3 regions of the Exiguobacterium sp. PvP048 genome follow, and region 3 is predicted to be linked to each of the others. Evidence: a T-box and tRNA genes for the amino acid it is inferred to sense, from the RefSeq annotation. Region 3 holds a T-box; the other regions hold tRNA genes.
What was found. A T-box is a leader RNA that pairs with one kind of tRNA and senses whether it is charged. The one in region 3 lies ahead of ABIC15_RS02000 (valine--tRNA ligase), so its partner is inferred to be a tRNA-Val.
Positions count from the first base shown of each region.

Region 1: it encodes a tRNA-Val, which carries the amino acid that the T-box ahead of ABIC15_RS02000 (valine--tRNA ligase) is inferred to sense. The anticodon was not compared.
Region 2: it encodes a tRNA-Val, which carries the amino acid that the T-box ahead of ABIC15_RS02000 (valine--tRNA ligase) is inferred to sense. The anticodon was not compared.

Region 1 covers NZ_JBEPSU010000004.1:120,815-125,080, forward strand. Annotated here, with positions in the region: gene ABIC15_RS10005 (sensor histidine kinase) at 1-1,066, opposite strand, end outside; gene ABIC15_RS10010 (YdhK family protein) at 1,219-1,785, shown strand; tRNA gene ABIC15_RS10015 (tRNA-Val) at 1,829-1,901, opposite strand; gene ABIC15_RS10020 (nitroreductase family protein) at 2,045-2,671, opposite strand; gene yhfH (protein YhfH) at 2,867-3,013, shown strand; gene ABIC15_RS10030 (polysaccharide deacetylase family protein) at 3,219-4,067, shown strand; gene ABIC15_RS10035 (YkyA family protein) at 4,080-4,266, shown strand, end outside.
Region 2 covers NZ_JBEPSU010000004.1:110,410-114,675, forward strand. Annotated here, with positions in the region: gene ABIC15_RS09955 (metallophosphoesterase family protein) at 1-280, opposite strand, end outside; gene ABIC15_RS09960 (PTS sugar transporter subunit IIC) at 619-1,641, shown strand; tRNA gene ABIC15_RS09965 (tRNA-Val) at 1,734-1,806, opposite strand; gene ABIC15_RS09970 (efflux RND transporter permease subunit) at 1,983-4,266, shown strand, end outside.
Region 3 covers NZ_JBEPSU010000001.1:390,270-394,535, reverse strand. Annotated here, with positions in the region: gene hemL (glutamate-1-semialdehyde 2,1-aminomutase) at 1-1,279, shown strand, start outside; T-box leader at 1,335-1,564, shown strand; gene ABIC15_RS02000 (valine--tRNA ligase) at 1,607-4,249, shown strand.

The sequences.
Region 1 (4,266 bases), on a different contig from region 3:
CATTTATCAGCACTTGCTTGAGCCGAATTTCATCTCCTGCTATCTCTACCGGTTCCCCTGATACATGCAAATGCAGCCCTTTTTCTTCAATTGCAGGTCGCATTTTCTCTGTCGTCGAGACAATCAATTGATCGAGCGCAAGCGGCACTCGTTCGACTGAGAATGCATTCGTATCGGAACGTGCCAGTAACATCAGCTGTTCAATCAATGTGCTCAAATGATCGCTTTCTTCTTTGATAATCGACAGATAAGCTGTTTTTTCAGATTCCGGCAAGTTTGGACGATGTAATATATCTGCATAACCCTTCATGTAGGTCAGCGGAGTTCGAAGTTCGTGCGAGATATTTGCTAAAAATTCTGTCCGTTCACGATTCAAAAAATCAAGATCTTTTGCCAACTGTGTGATGGAGCGTGCCAGTGCCCCAAGCTCATCCGAGCGGTTTACCGGTAAATCCACGTCAAGGTTTCCTTCTTTCAACTTGGCCGTCGCACGCTCCATCTCAATGAGTGGTCTTGAAATCAATCGTGTACACAGCACGACAGTCGTAAGCGATAGAAGGACGGCAATGATACCAACTTGAATGAATTGTTGTCTTAACGGGTCGACGACTTGTTGAATTAACGTTTCCGGAGCAAACATGAAGACATGCCCACGATGAACACCTGAAATCGTGATTGGACTATCTGTCATAAAAAAACCCTTCGTTTCCGCTTGAGCTCTTAAAATCCGATCTTTTCGTTGTGTTTGAAATTCCGTATGGATAAGCTCTACTTTCATTTTGGGAGTAAGTGGATGCGAAGCCTTTAAAATTTTTCCTTTTTGATCCGTGATAACGACGGTAAATTCGGATGCTGATTCCATCAAACTGACATGTTCCAATGTTTCCGCATGAAATGATTCCTCGAGGACATCGCGGTGCGTGTTCCCTCGGTTCAGCAAACCGAGGACCACTTCATTCGTCCTTTGATTCACAAGGTTTAAATAGAGGGTACTGAACAGAATGCCGCCGATGACAAGAATGGCAGTCAAAAAAAGTAGACCAATGTAGTATGAAATATGCCGCACGCCCTGCTCCTCCTTTTTCTTCACTATTACGATACACTTTTCCAATGACTCATTCAGTCAGGTAATTGAATTGTCACTCTTTCTGCACGGTTTCTGCACGAAACACGGGTATAGTAGTCACATAACCAAATTACTACAGGAGGTCAATTTTCATGAAAAAACAACTACTCGTTACATCACTCGCTCTTTCTGCTGTCCTAAGTTTAGGTGCCTGCGGATCTGATTCCAATTCCTCTACTTCACACGATACGCATGATAATAAGAACGATTCCCATGCAGGGATGATGCATTCAAGTGATGGGAAAATTCCCGCTGGACTGAAACAAGCTGAAAATCCGAAGTTTAAAGACGGATCAGACGTCCTTCTGTCCTCTGATCATATGAAAGGGATGGATGGCGCAAAAGCAACAATCGTCGATTCATTTGATACAACAGTATATGAAGTCAGCTATACACCAACGAACGGTGGTAAAAAAGTCAGTAATCATAAATGGGTGATTCAGGAAGAACTCAACCCGGTTCCGGCTTCACCGTTGCAAGCAGGTGATGAGGTAACTTTAGCGGCTGATCACATGAAAGGGATGGATGGTGCAAAAGCGACCATTGATCAAGCCGATCAGACAACCGTGTATATGGTCGATTTTAAACCGACAACCGGTGGAAAAACGATTAAAAATCATAAATGGGTGACAGAAGATGAACTTCAAACCAATGATTAAAACAAAAAAACCCGCTCATCCAAGGATGAACGGGTTTTTGGTATGATTCTGACTGGGCTCGAACCAGCGACCTCTACCCTGTCAAGGTAGCGCTCTCCCAGCTGAGCTACAGAATCATGATGCAGTACGTTATGTACTTGCTAGGACATGTATTAATATAGCAAGAAACTAACCATCTGACAAGTACTTTTCTAAAAAAATATGAAAAATAAAAATGAACGGGGCTGAACTCAATGTTGATTCAGCCCCTCTCTTTTACTTATAGAATAGTCGTCACTTGATCGACCGGTAAACGGAGCGCCGGACGTTTTTTCGCGTCTTCGACTGCTTTCCCGACAGCAATCAACATGACCGGGACATAACGTTCGTCTGTAATAAACGTTTCTGTAAAGAGTTGGTGATTGAATCCGCCCATCGCGAGTGTCGAGAGTCCTTTTGCTTCAGCAACTAGCATCAGTTGCATCGCAGCTAAACTTGCGTTTGACATGGCTGCATCTCTCGCGTAAGCCTCGCTTTGATAAGCCCCTTCTACTTGTCCTTTGATCGAGTCAAACAAGTCTTCCGTCATGCCTCCTGCTTCTACAGCTGGTCCATAAACCGGATTATAGTTTCGGTTTGCCTGTAAATCCCCTAGTACGGCAATGACGACGGAAGAAGAACTGATGGCCGGCTGATTGTAAGCGATTGGAGCTAATCGTTGTTTCGCTTCTTCCGAATGGAAGGCAACGAAATGCCAATGTTGCAGGTTCCAGGCACTTGGCGCAGCTGTCGTCAATTCAACCAATTCTTGTACTTCTTTTTGTGAAAGCGTGAATGTCTCATCGTAATGACGAACTGACCGGCGTTCTGTCAAAATCGATAGTGTGTCAGATAATGTTTGATTCATAATGATCCCCCTCTAGGTACATCTGTTTACTATGTTATCGTATCATCCTCTACGCTTACCTGTCATATGACAAGACTTGCTAAAGAATCTTCTGTTATAAAACAAAGATTGACATACCGCTTCTGTACTAGTACAATAAAATAAATTCAGTGTTGTTTGCTGGTACATCCATATACTAAGAGGAGGAACACAATCATGGAACAACCCCTTTACCAAGAGACCTCTCCCGAGTTTTACCGTCAACTTCCGGTCAAAACCTGCTCCCATTGCGGAAAAGAAATGGATGAACAATGCGAATCGTATAAAACAGAATGTGATGAGTGTGCTGTTACAGAACACTAATCGCAAATTTGCTTGAAGAAGGAAGTCTACCGTAGCGGATGGACTTCTTTTTTTGTTTGAAAATATAACATTATTTCTATCTTAATCAACTTTTTTTGAATTACAGGTTCTCCAGTCATCTTTTTGTAATATTTTCGTTACAAATGAAACAGACAAAATGTTACATTTAACTCATAACATTTTCCGTAAAGGAGCTCAGACATCAATGGATTCATACAACTCAGGCAATCCCATCGGACTTGGTCCAAGATACCGAAAACCCAAACGAAAGTATTTCGCTAAGCTTTTGATCGTGCTGGCGCTGATTCTTCTTCCGATTGGCGGTTACATCGTTTATCAGTACTTGACTTCGACACAACAACAAGCGAGCGTAAAAACCGTCCAATCTTTACAGGAAGTTCCGACTCCGAACCTGGACAAGGCACGCGTCGAGAAATGGAACGGGATTACTAAAAAAGTGGCGTATCTGACATTTGAAGACGGACCGACCGCTTTGACTTCAGACATCTTGAAATCATTAAAAGAACAAGAAGTTAAAGCGACTTTCTTTTTGATCGGAAGTAACATCAATGAGCAACCGGATGTCGTCCGCTCGATGGCAAAGGCTGGACATTACATCGGACCACACAGTGAAACTCATGATTACGACACGTTGTATAAGAAAAAGCAGTATGTTCCCGAGATGCTGCGGGTACAGAAACAAATCAACCAACTGACGAATCACAGCCCGTTGTTGACACGTCCTCCTTATGGATCAACACCCGGCATTACCAAGTCGATTGCAAAAGAGATCGAACAGGCGAAACTTCGGGTGTGGGACTGGTCGATCGATTCGATGGACTGGTACTACAAAGACAGTGCGAAAGAAGTTGCGAAAACCGTTATCAACCGGGCAGAAGATCCGGTCGAAATCATCCTGTTACATGAACAACCGCAAACATTGCGGGCATTGCCTGCGATCGTCGCCGGACTAAAGAAAAAAGGATATCAATTTTCCGTCTATGATGAAGACTTTCATATCCCGTATAATTTCGCAAAATTCTCTAATTTGTAAGGAGTTACTTTCATGATCAAAAAACGGATGATTTTTAATAGCTGTTTCACTTGTCTCGGCGTCTTGTTTCTCAGTGCCTGCTCGAGCGATCCCGCTGCTTCGATATATAACCAGTTGGAAGAACAGGCCAAGTTTGAACGAAAAGCCGCAGCGATTGCTGAACAACGGACACGCCAAGACGAAATTTCCGTTAATACGT
Region 2 (4,266 bases), on a different contig from region 3:
CGGCAATCCATTGATGATGTTTTTTCGCATGACGGTAACTATCCGGATATTTTTGACCATGGATCAACGCAAGGACATTTTCGTCATGATTTCCGCTGATGGTCGTCATGTGTGGTGTCGATCGCACAATTTCGATGACTTCATTCGTTTGTGGTCCGATGCCAATCAAATCTCCGAGACAGAAAATTTCTGAGACATCTGCTTCTTCCGTTATTCTTTTTAAAACTGCTTCTAATGCCGTTGCATTGCCGTGAATATCCGTAATGACTGCAAATTTCATGAAACCGCCTCCAATGTTCAACTTATGCCATTCTTATCTTTCCCCTGATTTTAAGTTCAAAAATCACGAAAAATAAATTGTCAGAAAATATTGATTATTCATCTTACCCGTGTTAGGCTTAGAAAAATTCACGGAGAGGGGAATACACTTTATGTATGTAAACCACATTACTGGCCGACTGATTATTCTATGCTCGAGGGACTGAAACCTTTTCCGCTGATTTTCGGAATTGATTTTGGGCCCTCCTTTCGATGCATCGAATGAGGCGCCCGCAGGAATACTGGCGCCTATCCGATACCGGATAGGTTTTTTTCATGGCAAAGCGAAATAGAGAGAGGATGAGTGAGTTGAAAGAATATGCGATGGATCGAATGGTGAAAGTATCTGCCGGGATGGCAAATGCCGTGTTAGTGACGTTAGGGGTAGGATTATTGATTGAGACGTTCGGAAATCTCTTACATATTGAAATGTTACTGACAATCGGCGGCGTCGCCAAAGTCTTACTCGCCCCCGCACTCGGAGCCGGAATTGCTTATCAGCTTGGCGGAAACACCTTAGTCTTATTCAGTGCGATGATTGCCGCGACGATTGGCGGAGCCGCACTTCAACCGACGGATGCCGGTCTTGTCCTCGTACCGGGTCAACCAATCAGTGCGTTACTCGCAGCTGCTGTGGCCGTCTTCGTCGGAAAACGGATGACAGGGAAAACAAAATTCGACATGATGGTCATCCCGGTCAGTGCTGTTCTCGCCGGCGGTTTTACCGGTCTTGGTGCCGCTGCCGTCACAACACCTCTCCTCACACGATTCAGCGCAATGGTTACTGCGTCCGTCGAGTCTTCACCGATTGCAACATCGCTTGTTATTGCTCTTATCTTTAGTGTCTTATTGATGTCACCCGCTTCATCGGCTGCACTCGCAATCGCCCTTCAACTCGACCCGGTCGCCAGTGCCGCTGCTTTAATCGGTTGTTCAGCTCAGTTTGTCGGATTTACATTGATGGCATATCGTCAAACAGATCCCGGCGGTTTGATTGCTTCGTTCTTCGTCACACCAAAGGTTCAGTTTCCGAACATCGTTAAGAATCCAAGACTTGTCGTCGCTCCGTTCCTGGCCGCGATGATCTCGGCACCCATCGCCACACTTGTTCTTTCACTTGAAGTCCCTTATGAACTTGCGGGTCTCGGATTAAATTCAATGATTGCCCCACTCAACATCTTCGTTAATCAGGGTTTTAATGCGTTCCTGATCTTTTTTGCAACCGGCGTCGTCCTTCCCGGTGTCTTGACGCTCGTCTTTTACCGCATGACGACGATGGCCGGTTGGACAAAGATGGGCGACCTTCGATTAGAAATTCAATAGGTGCTCACGTTGCTGTTCCCTCATATAATGAAGGAACAGCTTTTTTACATGAAAAAACTCCCGTTCATCGTGTGATGAACGGGAGCTCGGTATGATTCTGACTGGGCTCGAACCAGCGACCTCTACCCTGTCAAGGTAGCGCTCTCCCAGCTGAGCTACAGAATCATGATCGTGTGTCCTGGGTATATGTTTATTATAGCAACATATTGAAAACTGTAAAGACTTTTCTCTGATTTTTTTTATTATATTTTTTCTTTCTGCTCTACAGTTCAAAGTTGCAGGGTTTCGTTTCGTCCTCTACTATGTAAATAAGCACATATAAAATAAAGGAGGGGTAACTGTTGAATTTTTTAACAAGGTTTAGTTTAAAGAACTCTGTCGCTGTATTTATTATTGCTATTTTATTAGTTTTGGGCGGCGTATATTCGTTTTCTCAGCTTAAAGTGGATCAATTTCCTGAAATTGAATTTCCTCAAATTTCAGTAGAAGCTGTGTATCCAGGCGCATCTCCGGATGATGTCGATAAACAGGTCGTCTCAAAACTCGAGACAGCACTGAAAGGGATCGAGGGCTCGACAAAAATCACGAGCTCTGCTTATGAAAGTATCGGGATCATCAATATCGAATTCCCATTTGATACCGATATGGACAAGGTCGAACAACAAATCGATGCTGCGATCCAGGATGCTAACCTTCCGGAAGAAGCGACAACGAAGTTAAACCGCTTCTCATTTGGATCGTTCCCAATCTACAACATTTCCTTCTTTAGTAAAGACGGAAAAGAGATTGAGTCCCTTCTAAAAAATGAAATCGAACCGGAACTGAATAAAATTCCGGGCATCAACAGTGTTTCTGTTGGTGGTTACAAAGATGATTTAGTCCAGATTACTGTCGACAACAAAAAGGCAACAGCGGCCGGTTTATCGTTATCAAGCATTAAAGAACAAATCAATGCCAAATATGTTTCCTTCCCGTCTGGTCAGCTCGCAGAAGGTGATTCGAAGATTCCGATCCGGGTCGAAGAAAAACTGGAAAACTTGGATAAATTAAAAAATCTTCAATTGACGTCAAGTGTTGCTTCCGGTGCTGCTTCCGGCGGCCAGGGTCAACCTGCCCAATCAGGACCCCCGGCTGGTGCTACCGGCGAAACGGGTGCTCCGACAGAACAAGCGGAACCGGTTCGTCTTTCAGACATCGCTACCATTAAAGCTGTCTCGAAGCAAAGTGAAAAAACACGTTATGATTTAAAAGATTCTCTCTCGATGGCCATTACGAAAAAACAGGATGCTAATACGGTTGAAATCGCCGATGGTGTCACAAAAATCTTAAACAAATACGATGACCAAATCGATTATACGATCGGGATTGATTCTGCAAAAGATATTGAAGAATCTGTTGCAACACTAGTAAAAGAAGGATTGCTCGGTGCGCTGTTTGCTTCACTCGCCGTTCTGCTGTTCTTACGTAATATCCGGGCGACGATCATTGCAATCGTCTCGATTCCGTTGTCGCTTTTGATTGCAGCCATTTTCTTGAACTGGCAGGATATTTCACTGAACATCATGACACTCGGTGGGATGGCCGTCGCTGTTGGTCGGGTCGTCGATGACAGTATCGTCGTCATCGAAAATATCTTCCGGCGGGTCCGCAAGTCGGATGGCGGGATGACGGATGAAGTCATTGAACAATCGACAAAAGAAATCTTGAAGGCCATCACGTCTTCGACGCTTACGACCGTCGTCGTCTTCTTGCCGATCGGCTTTGTCGGCGGTATTACCGGTAAATTCTTCTTACCGTTCGCCTTAACCATCATCTTCTCGTTACTCGCTTCCCTACTTGTCGCGATTACAATTGTACCGATCTTAGCGAAGTTCGCCTTTAAAAAGGTACCGGCGGAAGAAAAAGAAGGCGTCTTACAACGGTGGTACGGCACACTGATTGAAAAATCATTGTCGCATAAAGCGATCATCTTAGTTGTTTCCTTCTTGTTACTCGGTGGTTCGCTTGCCATCGTACCGCAACTCGGCTTTACGTTCATTCCGAATGAAGCTTCAAAAACATTGACTGCTTCACTGGAGCTTCCTGCTGCAACGTCGCTTGAGAAAACAAGTGATGTTTCGCTGAACATGGAAAAAATGTTTGATCAGGAAAACGCCATTGCTGATGTCACGACATCCGTCGGAGCACGTGACTTCACGACCGGATTGCGACTTGACAACAAAGCCAGCTACTTCTTGAATTTAAAAGACGGGGCTGATGTCGAAAAAACGATCAAATCCCTCGAAACCAAAATGGATGATATCGCAAAAGAAGATGGTGTCGACGTCAAAATCAGCGTTGCTGAACTGTCGACAGGTGGTCCCCCATCCAATAATAATGTAGATGTTGATTTGTTCTCGACTGATTTAGAAGCGCTCCAAAAAGCAGCTAAACTGGTGGAAGACAATATGAACAAAAACAATGATTTGAAATATGTTACGAATAACTTTAGCGAGAAACAAAAACAATTCCTTGTCGAAATTGATTCTGAAAAAGCCAGTGATCGTGGTTTATCCGGCTTCCAGATTCTTGGTACGGTCAACGACCAGACTAAACCTGTCACGGTCGGTACACTGAACCTTGATG
Region 3 (4,266 bases):
AGCCGCGTTTGAGCGGGCCTTACCGCTCATGCCGGGCGGTGTCAACAGCCCGGTTCGCGCGTATAAATCAGTCGGCATGACACCGATTTTTGCAGAACGTGCGCAAGGATCACGTCTGTACGATATCGACGGAAAAGAATACATCGACTATGTTTTATCATGGGGACCGATGATTCTTGGTCATGCTGATCCGATCGTGACGGCTGCCATTCAAGAGCAGGCGACACGTGGATGGAGCTACGGCACACCAACCGAAATCGAGTCGGCGATGGCGGAAGTCGTCATCAGCCGTGTCCCGTCGGTTGAAGTCGTCCGGATGGTCAACTCCGGAACGGAAGCGACGATGGCTGCGCTTCGTCTCGCACGCGGATATACAGGAAAAACAAAAATCCTGAAATTCGAAGGCTGTTATCACGGTCACGGCGATTCACTGTTGATTAAAGCCGGATCAGGTGTTGCGACACTCGGACTGCCGGATTCACCGGGTGTACCGGCACAAATTGCCAGTATGACATTGACGGTGCCGTACAATGACATGGATGCGGTCCGGATTGCATTTGAAAAACACGGCGACGATATCGCCGGTGTCATCGTCGAACCGGCAGCGGGCAATATGGGCTTCGTTCCACCACAACCGGGCTTCCTCGAAGGACTGCGCGAAATCACGGAACAGCACGGCACACTGTTGATCTTTGATGAAGTCATGACCGGTTTCCGCGTCGGCTTCAATTGTGCCCAAGGACATTTCGGTGTCACACCGGATATCACATGTCTCGGTAAGGTCATCGGTGGCGGTATGCCGGTCGGTGCTTACGGCGGACGTCGCGATATCATGGAACAAATCGCGCCGCAAGGTCCGATTTATCAAGCCGGTACATTATCAGGTAATCCGCTTGCGATGGCGGCAGGACTTGCGACATTAACGCAACTGAAACCGGAACACTACGAAGAGTTTGACCGGAAAGCCAACCGTTTGTCGGAAGGGTATCTCGCAGCAGCTGCGAAATACAATATTCCATTGACGACGAACCGCGCCGGTGCGATGTTCGGTGTCTTCTTCACGGATCAGCCGGTGACGAACTTCGAACAGGCAAAATCATCGAACCTCGATATGTTCCGCTCATATTATCAAAAAATGGCGGCACGTGGTATCTTCTTACCACCGTCACAATTTGAAGGACTCTTCCTGTCGACCGTTCATACGGACGACGATATCGAGCAGACGATTGCAGCAGTCGAGCTGACATTCAAAGAATTACAACTCGAATTTAATCGTTAAGCAGTTCTTGACGAGCCGTAGAGGTCTCGGATAAAATAAAGAAAGAATAATTTGGAAAACAGCGATGACGGGAAGAGTAGTCAACAACCGGACTGTATGAGAGAACACATCCACTGGCTGAGAGATGTGACAGGAAGTGCTGACGAAGGTCACCCCACGAGCTGGTTCTGTAAGCGACAGCAAGCAGAATCCGGATTGCCGCACGTTACGCGGACTAGAGGGCACTCTGTCAAGAGTGAACTAAGGTGGTACCGCGGAAGAGCAACGGCTTCTTTCGTCCTTAGATGAGGACGAGAGAAGCCGTTTTTATTATGGACTAAAGGAGCGATTCAGATGCAGGAATTATCAATGCCGACAAAATATGATCCGCAGGCGACGGAAGAAAAATGGTACGACTTTTGGATAAAAGGGGAATATTTTAAAGCTGATCAGGATCCGGAGAAAGCACCGTATACAATCGTTATCCCACCGCCGAACGTTACCGGTAAATTGCACCTTGGTCACGCTTGGGATACAACACTTCAGGATATGCTGACACGGATGAAGCGGATGCAGGGCTTTGACGTCTTGTACCTGCCGGGAATGGACCATGCCGGAATTGCGACACAGGCAAAAGTCGAGCAGAAACTCCGCGCAGAAGGTAAATCGCGTCTTGAAATGGGACGTGAGAAGTTCCTTGAACAATCATGGGCATGGAAAGAAGAATATGCTTCAACGATTCGCGAGCAGTGGTCAAAACTCGGACTCGGACTCGATTATTCACGGGAACGGTTTACGCTTGACGAAGGACTGTCAGAGGCCGTTCAGGAAGTATTCGTCAAATTATATGAAAAAGGCTTGATCTACCGCGGCGAATACATCGTCAACTGGGATCCGGCGACGAAAACAGCAATTTCAGACATCGAAGTTATTTATAAAGATATCGAAGGCGCTTTCTATCACTTCAGTTATCCTTTGACGGACGGAACGGGTCACGTTGAACTGGCGACGACACGTCCGGAAACGATGCTCGGCGATACAGCGATTGCTGTTAACCCGAAAGACGAGCGTTATGCACATCTCGTCGGAAAAACGATCACGTTACCGATCGTCGGCCGGGAAATCCCGATCGTTGCTGATGAATACGTCGATATGGAGTTCGGAACCGGTGTCGTTAAAATTACACCGGCTCATGACCCGAACGACTTTGAAGTCGGAAATCGTCATGACTTACCGCGTGTCCTCGTCATGAACGAAGACGGAACGATGAACGAAAATGCAGGGAAATACGAAGGTATGGACCGATTCGAATGCCGTAAGCAGATTGTCGAAGACTTAAAAGAATCAGGTGTCTTGATCAAGATCGAACCGCATCTGCATTCCGTTGGTCACTCGGAACGGTCGGACGCGATTGTTGAGCCGTACTTGTCGCTCCAATGGTTCGTGAAAATGGAACCGCTCGCTGAAAAAGCATTGCAGGAACAGCAAGGCGAAGATAAAATCAACTTCATCCCGCAACGGTTTGAAAACACCTATGTCCGCTGGATGGAAAACATCCGTGACTGGTGTGTCAGCCGTCAACTTTGGTGGGGTCACCGGATTCCGGCCTGGTACCACAAAGAAACGGGCGAAGTGTACGTCGGCAAAGAAGCACCGTCGGACATCGAAAACTGGGAACAGGACAACGATGTGCTGGATACATGGTTCTCATCCGCCCTTTGGCCGTTCTCGACGATGGGCTGGCCAAACGAAGGTGCAGCTGACTATCAGAAGTACTTCCCGACGTCAACACTCGTAACGGGTTACGATATCATCGCTTTCTGGGTCTCACGGATGATCTTCCAATCGTATGAATTCACAGGCGAACGTCCATTCAACGATGTCTTGATCCACGGGTTGATCCGTGACTCGGAAGGACGGAAAATGTCCAAATCACTCGGGAACGGAATTGATCCGATGGATGTCATCGAGAAATACGGTGCCGATTCACTGCGCTGGTTCTTAACGACCGGTTCCACACCGGGGAACGATTTACGTTTCTACTGGGAAAAAATCGAAGCGACATGGAACTTCTCGAACAAGTTATGGAATGCAAGCCGGTTTGCGTTGATGAACATGGACGGACTGACATACGACCAGATTGATCTGTCAGGTGAAAAATCACTGGCTGACCAGTGGATTCTGACGCGTCTGAACACGACGATTGATGATGTGACGCGTCTGTCGGACAAATATGAGTTTGGGGAAGCCGGTCGTGTCCTCTATCACTTCATCTGGGAAGACTTCTGTAACTGGTATATCGAGATGGCGAAGTTGCCGTTAAACGGTGAGGACGAAGAAGCGAAATTGACGACACGTTCGATTCTTGCCTATACGCTGGATCAAATCATGCGTCTGATGCATCCGTTCATGCCGTTCATCACGGAAGAAATTTGGCAGCACCTGCCGCATGAAGGCGAAACCATCACACGTGCCGCTTGGCCGACACGAAACGATGCACTCGACTTCAAAGCAGCTGTCCCGGCCTTTGAAGCCGTTCAAAACGTCATCCGTTCAGTCCGGAACATCCGGGCGGAAGTGAACGCACCGATGTCGAAACAAATCCAGTTGATGATTTCAACGAGTGACGACCAAGTCCAACATGATTTAGAGACGAACGTCTCGTACCTGAAGAAATTTACCAATGCATCCGAGTTGCTCGTCGAACGCAATATGACAGCACCGGAAAAAGCGATGAGTGCCATCGTAACGGGAGCCGAATTGTTCATTCCGCTCGCTGACTTGATCAACATCGAAGAAGAGATCGCCCGTCTGAACAAAGAACTCGTCAAGTATACAAAAGAAGTCGAACGGGTCGAGAAAAAACTCAACAACCCGGGCTTCGTCGGGAAAGCACCGGCACATGTCATTGAAGAAGAACGAGCAAAAGCACAAGACTACAAAGAGAAACGGGCAGCAGTCGAAGTCCGGATCAGCGAACTCGCAAAATAATCTTAACAGTGGCTCAA